DNA from 3 places in the Microbacterium sp. F2 genome. Region 1 is predicted to be linked to each of the others. Evidence: predicted binding sites of a transcription regulator. Region 1 holds the regulator's gene; each other region holds the start of a gene.
The links. Region 1 encodes HspR, which represses chaperone genes until heat shock. Its sites were predicted from a motif close to AAGTTGAGTCNNNNNGACTCAACTT; they were not measured.

Region 1 (2,264 bases):
TCCCGACCAGGATGAGGCACAGCCGCACCCACCGGATGCCGTTCGCATGCGAGCTCGGGATGCCTCGGGTCGTGTACCTCGCAAGGGTCGTGACGATGAAGCCTGCGACGATGAGCGTCAGGTTGAACGTCATCGCCGACAGGTCGTTCGTCATCCCGAGCGCGGAGAGATTGTCTTTCCACCAGTACGGATCGCTGGCCGTCAGCATCGCCGCCAGCACCCCTTCGACCAGGAAGACCGCGAGAATCAGCGCGAGCAGCGACAGGTCCATGTGCGTGGCCGAGTAGAAGACCAGGTACGCGGTCACGGATGCTGCGGCACCCGAGAGGGCAAGCAGCGGCAGCGCGTACACTTCCGCGCCGATGAACGCATCCTCGAGGATCACCGCGAGCAGCGTCCACGACAGCAGGGCGATGATCCCGTGGGCAAAGGCAAGAGCTGCGGCATCCAGGTAGTCGAGCACCCCGAGGCGGCGAGCGCCGGACTGGCGCTGGTGGAGGACGTACCTGCCCGCGATGAACGCGAGGATGCCCGCAACCGCGGAGGCGATCGCGGAAAACTGGCCCACCGAGCCGGGGCCGGATATCGGCGCGCTCTCGAACCGGAACGCGACCAGCGCGACCAGCGCGACAAGGACGAACGCAACGGCTCCGACGCCAAGACTGAGCGACTCGAGAGTCCGCTCCTGGTCGGGGCCCGAGCCCTCGGCCGCGACGATGCGGTGCGCGCGGCGCGTCTCAGCCTGCGGTGCGGGGACTTCGCTCGGTGGTGTCGCTGTCACGGCATGAGAGTAGCGCAGCGGCCGCTGCGTGAGTCAGCCCTCACCCTCCGGGGTGTCGGATGCCGGGGGCAGCGCGTGACGCGGGCGCCACAACACGATCTCAGTGGCGCGGCGGACGCGGCGGCCGTGGCGAAGGGTGATGACCGATCCGCTCGATCCTGCCGCGAACACCCGCGCGCCGGGCCTACTGGCGAGTTCCGCTTCGACGCGGGCCTCGAGGTCGCGCACGCGCGTGTGGAGCTCGCGCACCCGGTTCTCGAGCTCGAGGATTCGCGCGATCGCCGGCAGGCTCATCCCCTCACTCGACAGCCGGGCGATCTCGCGCAGCTGCTCGACATGGCGAATGGAATACCGCCGCGACCCGCCCTGCGTGCGCCCCGGTACAACCAGGCCGAGCCGGTCGTACTGGCGCAGGGTCTGCGGATGCATGCCGGCGAGCTCGGCCGCTGCCGCGATCGCCAGGATCGGGGCCTCGTCGTCAATCTCGTCTTCGTGCATCCGGATGTCCTCGATGGCGTGTCAGCTTGCTGCGCGGGCGAGCAGTTCGGCGCGCGGGTTCTCTTTCGGCTCGGCCTCGCGGTATTTCTCGAGCGCTTCCCGCGCGGCACCGTCGACGTGTGTCGGCACCGCGATCTGCACCTCGGCGAGGAGGTCTCCGGTGCCCTTCTGCGCCTGCACGCCGCGGCCCTTGACCCGCAGAACGCGCCCCGACGGCGTGCCGGGGGCCACGCGCAGCTTGACGGGGTCGCCGCCGAGGGTGGGGACCTCGATCGTCGCGCCGAAGACCGCCTCGGTGTACGTCACCGGCACGACGACCCGCAGGTTCAGCCCGTCGCGGGTGAACACCGGATGCGGCCGCACCGTCACCTGCACGACGATGTCGCCGCTCTCCCCGCCATCCGGCGAGGGTCGACCGCGGCCGCGGAGCCGGATCTTCTGCCCGTCGGCGACGCCGGCTGGGATCTTCACCTTGAACGGTTGCCCGTCCTCGGACTGCAACGTGATCGTCTCGCCCTTGGTCGCGGTGACGAAGTCGATCGTCGTCCGCGCGGTGACATCGGCACCACGCGTGGGTCCACCGTAGCCGCGGTATCCACCGGATGCCTGCCCGAACCGACCGGAGCCGAACGAGCTGCCACCGCCCTGCCCGAACATCGAGAAGATGTCGTCGAAGTCGGCGCTCTGGTAGCTGTAGCCGCCGCGGCTCTGGCCGAACCGGCTGAAGACGTCCTCGAAGCCGCCGGCGCCCTGACCGCCCGCCGTGAAGCGAGCGCCCGAGCCCATCGCGCGGATCTGGTCGTACTCCTCGCGCTGTTCGGGATCCGAAAGCACCGCGTACGCTTCGCTGATCTCCTTGAAGCGCGCTTCAGCCTTCGCATCACCGGCGTTGGAGTCCGGGTGATACTGGCGGGCGAGCTTGCGGTAGGTCTTCTTCAGGTCCGCAGCTGATACGTCCTTCGAGACGCCAAGGACCTTGTAGAAG
Region 2 (2,264 bases), on a different contig from region 1:
GCCGGATGGGTCGCTGTGCCTCCGATACACTCTGGCCATGTCGAGGGGTGGGGGACACGTGGCAGCATCGCGGATGTCGGTATGGGCTGGCGTTGCCGCGCTGAGCGTTGCTCTGGTCGGGTGCGCCCCCGCGAGTGAGACCGACCCGACGCCTTCGGCATCCGTCTCGACCGCGCCGTCCCCGGATGCCACCTCCGACGGGCCACCGGTGACCGACCCGCCCGTGGACGAGATCGATCTCGACGCTCTCGTGTGCACCGATCTGCTCGATCTCGCCGTCGCACAGGCGCAGTTTGGTGCTGATGCGCAGTTCATCGCCGAGCTCGGGCCGGGGGAGTTCGCCGGCATCATGGCGGGCCCGATCGCCGAGAACGCGCTGAGCGAGGCGACACAGCAGATCGGGTGCATCTGGGGTATTCCGCAGAGCGACGGCGCCTTCACCGTCGTCGTCGCTGCGCTGCCGCAGGCATCCCGAGATACTCTCACCACTGCCCTCGGCTCCAGCGTCTTCACGGGCACGCTGATCGGTACCGCGCCGGCGTACACATGGGAGCGCGACGACGCCCTCGGTATGGTCACGACCGTCTACGCTTTTGCGTCGCCGCTCTGGGTGACGGTCACCGGTTCGGGTACAACGAGCTCGCAGACCGAGATCACCGGGGATGTGCTCAACCACCTCCGAACGATCTACCCCAGTCTCGGCAACTGAGCACTGACCGTTGCCGCCCCTGAGTGGCGGCCGCCGTCATCGGCATGACGCGGTGCAGCGGAAGCCGGCGGTAGGGCGACCGCGGCGGTACCGGAGCGCACCCGTGATGGAGGGCTCCGCAGGCGAACCCGGCCATCCCGAGCTCCCGCCCGCAGGCGAAGCCCTTCCCGAATCGACCGGGCGGTGATAAACTTGAGTCAGAACGGCTCAAGTTTGAGCCCACACAGATTTCGGCGGTCGGACCGCCACCACGTCGCCGCACAGGAGGCATCATGCAGACCACACCGATGGCTGACCAGGACGAGCAGCAGACTGCGCTCGAACAGTTCGGCATCAACCTCACCGACCGTGCCCGCCAGGGCAAACTCGACCCCGTCATCGGGCGGGATGCCGAGATCCGGCGTATCAGCCAGGTCCTGACCCGCCGCACCAAGAACAATCCCGTCCTCATCGGCGAACCGGGCGTCGGCAAGACTGCCGTCGTCGAGGGTCTCGCTCAACGCATTGTGGCGGGGGATGTTGCCGAGAGCCTCCGGGGCAAGGAGCTCATCGCGCTCGATATCTCGGCGCTGGTCGCCGGCGCCATGTACCGCGGGCAGTTCGAAGACCGTCTCAAGAAGGTGCTTAAGGAGATCACCGACTCCGAAGGTCAGATCATCACCTTCATCGACGAACTCCACGTGCTCATGGGCGCGGGCGGTGGCGAAGGATCGGTCGCGGCATCCAACATGCTCAAGCCGATGCTCGCTCGCGGTGAACTTCACATGATCGGGGCGACGACCCTCAACGAGTATCGCGAGTTCATCGAGAAGGATGCCGCGCTCGAGCGCCGCTTCCAGCAGGTCTACGTCGGCGAACCCAACGTCGAAGACACCGTCGCGATCCTCCGCGGCCTCAAGGAGCGCTATGAGGCACACCACAAGGTCGCGATCTCGGATAGCGCGCTGATCGCCGCGGCGGCGCTCTCGCACCGCTACATCCCGAGCAGGCAGCTGCCCGACAAGGCCATCGACCTCATCGACGAAGCGGCATCCCGGCTGCGGATGGAGATCGACTCGGCGCCGCTGGAGATCGACGAGCTGCGACGCCACGTCGACCGGCTGAAGCTCGAAGAGCTCGCGCTCAAGAAGGAGAAAGATGACGCGTCGCGCGAGCGCCTTGAGAAGCTGCGCGCGGACCTGAAGCGTGAGCAGGACAAGCTCTCGGAGCTGCAGGCGAAGTGGGAGACCGAACGGTCGATCCTCAACCGCGTCGGTGAGTTGAAGACGCGCCTGGATGCCGCGCGCATCGAAGCCGAGCGTGCACAGCGTGAGGGTGACCTCGAACGCGCATCGCGCTTGCTCTACGCCGAGATCCCGGCGCTGGAGCGCGGGATCATCGAAGCCGAGAGCATGGAGCCGAGCGAGGACCGCATGGTGAACGAGCAGGTCACCGAGGAGGACATCGCGGCTGTCATCGCCGGATGGACCGGTATTCCGGTAGGGCGTCTGTTGCAGGGCGAGAGTGAGAAGCTCGTGCATCTCGAGGCCGAGCTCGGCAAGCGCCTGATCGGGCA
Region 3 (2,264 bases), on a different contig from region 1:
TTCGCCGTCGTGAAGGTTCCTGACCACACGCCGAAGCACTGGTCGGTCGCCGCCGCAATGATGCCGAGGTTCGTTCGCGCAACACGGTCATAGAAGGGGACGAATCGCGCGTCCAGACCGCCGCCGCACACCGACCACGGGCTCAGAAAGTCTGCCTGGTCGTAGTCCCACGTCACGTCGTCGTGGATCTTGTGCATCCGTCCATCGACGAAGAACGCGTTCTCGGTGGCGCCGGTGCCGTCGGTCCACTTTCCGCCGACCTGGATCCCGATCACGCTGCCCCGGTAGCGGCCAGACCCCGCACCCCAGTTCCAGGTGATGTCGTAGGGCCATCGCCCGCGACCGTGGTCGAGCACCGCCCACGACTCCCCCGCCGGCAGGTCGTAGACCTCGCCGTCGATGGCGATCGTGCCGGTCGCGCAACGCGCGACATCCTTGACCGTGTACTGAAATCGACGGTCGGTCCACGGCACAACGACGGCGAGACTCTCGTTTCCGGCGGGCTTGTCGGCGAAAACAGCGACGGACGCGCGGGGGACCTCGACGCGCATCCGGACGCCGCCTGTCTCCTCGGTGATCTCGATCCGAAGATCCTTGGCGCGTGCCGTAACGGGTCCCTGTCCCAGCGACCCGGGCAGGCTCACGCCGCGTGCGGGGACGACAGTGGCCGCGCGATGGACGGCCTCGTTCGACTCACGATCGAACACCCAGACCTCGTGCACCGCGGCGTAGTCGATGGACGACACCGTGACGCCCACGATGAACCGCGGCGTCATGATGTTCCAGTACTCCCACCGCTTGTTGCGCCCCCAGGACCGTCGCGGCCCGATCCCGTCAGTCCGGATGAGTGGGGAGCGTGCCCAGCCGACCGCGGCGGGGTTCAGGCGCCCATCGGGAAGGGTGAGTTCGACCGGAGCCGTGATCTCACTGCGAGAGTCTTGTCTGGAAAAACGAGTCGTCGTCGACACGCACTCCAGCCTAGAGGCGGGGGACTATTCATCCCGCCGCACGCGCGAGCACGCAGAAGCCCCCGGTCCGTTGTCGGGCCGGGGGCTTCTGGAGAGTAGGTCAGGCGCTGGCGCCGGCCTCCTGGATCTCGCTGTGGGACTCGTCGACCGTGATCGTCGCCGGAGCCTCGGTTGCGATGTCGATCTTGCGCGGCTTGGCCTTGGGGCTCACCGGAATCGTGACCGTCAGCACGCCGTGCGCGTAGCTGGCAGCGATGCCCTCGGTGTCGACGCCCTGGCCGAGGCTCAGCTGGCGCAGGAAGCTGCCGGCCTCACGCTCACGCGTGATCCACTTGACGCCCTCCTGCGAGGTGAGCGTGCGCTCGGCGCGGATCGTGAGCAGCTGGCCGTCGACATCCACGTCGACCGAACCGGGGTCGATCCCCGGAAGGTCGGCGGAGAGCACGTAGTGGTCGCCGTCACGGTAGAGGTCCATCGGCATCTGACGCGGTCCGCGGCGGTTGCCGTCGAAGAGTGCGTTCGCGAATCGCTCCATCTCGCGGAGCGGGTCATAGGTTGCCATCTCGTCTCCTTTATGAGCGGGGTCGGATTCGGCATCCGACCGAGTTCTAGAAGTTGAGTCACCTCGACTCAACTGAGTTCAGATTAGCACTCTCGACATGCGAGTGCCAGCTGTCTGAGCGCGCAAATGACTCGCTCTCGGCGAACAGGATCCCTGCGCTCAGCGGAAGGCGGGGATGCCGGTGATCGCCTGGCCGAGGACGAGCGTGTGCATCTCGACAGTGCCCTCGTACGTCAGAACCGACTCGAGGTTCGCGGCGTGCCGGATGACGGGGTACTCGAGTGAGATCCCGTTTGCGCCAAGGATCGTGCGGGCGGTGCGGCAGATCTCCAGCGCCTCCCGCACATTGTTGAGTTTGCCGAGGCTCACCTGCTGCGGGGTCAGCGTGCCGGCATCCTTGCGACGCGCGAGGTGGAGCGCGAGCAGCAGTCCCTTCTCATACTCGACGACGGCGTCGACGAGTTTCTGCTGCGTGAGCTGAAACGCCGCGATCGGTTTGCCGAACTGCATCCGCTCCCCCGCGTAGGTGAGCGCGGCGATCAGCGCCGACCGCGCGGCACCGAGCGCGCCCCAGGTGATGCCGTATCGCGCCTCGTTGAGGCAGCTGAGCGGACCGCGAAGCCCGACCACCTCGGGGAGCACGGCATCCGCGGGCAGGCGCACCGCGTCGAGCACGAGTTCCGAGGTCACGGATGCCCGAAGCGACAGCTTGTGGTGGATCTGGGGAGCCGAGA

Region 2: the regulator HspR is predicted to act here: its motif matches at 899-923, upstream of ACQVDU_RS07775 (ATP-dependent Clp protease ATP-binding subunit).
Region 3: the regulator HspR is predicted to act here: its motif matches at 1,581-1,605, upstream of ACQVDU_RS08830 (Hsp20/alpha crystallin family protein).

What each region holds. Positions count from the first base shown of each region.
Region 1 is NZ_JBNVBV010000009.1:99,829-102,092, reverse strand. Features, by position in the region: gene ACQVDU_RS14120 (DUF998 domain-containing protein) at 1-781, opposite strand, end outside; gene ACQVDU_RS14115 (heat shock protein transcriptional repressor HspR) at 815-1,279, opposite strand; gene ACQVDU_RS14110 (DnaJ C-terminal domain-containing protein) at 1,301-2,264, opposite strand, start outside.
Region 2 is NZ_JBNVBV010000003.1:11,058-13,321, forward strand. Features, by position in the region: gene ACQVDU_RS07770 (hypothetical protein) at 38-709, shown strand; gene ACQVDU_RS07775 (ATP-dependent Clp protease ATP-binding subunit) at 982-2,264, shown strand, end outside.
Region 3 is NZ_JBNVBV010000003.1:231,600-233,863, reverse strand. Features, by position in the region: gene ACQVDU_RS08835 (DUF2804 domain-containing protein) at 1-968, opposite strand, end outside; gene ACQVDU_RS08830 (Hsp20/alpha crystallin family protein) at 1,069-1,530, opposite strand; gene ACQVDU_RS08825 (acyl-CoA dehydrogenase family protein) at 1,690-2,264, opposite strand, start outside.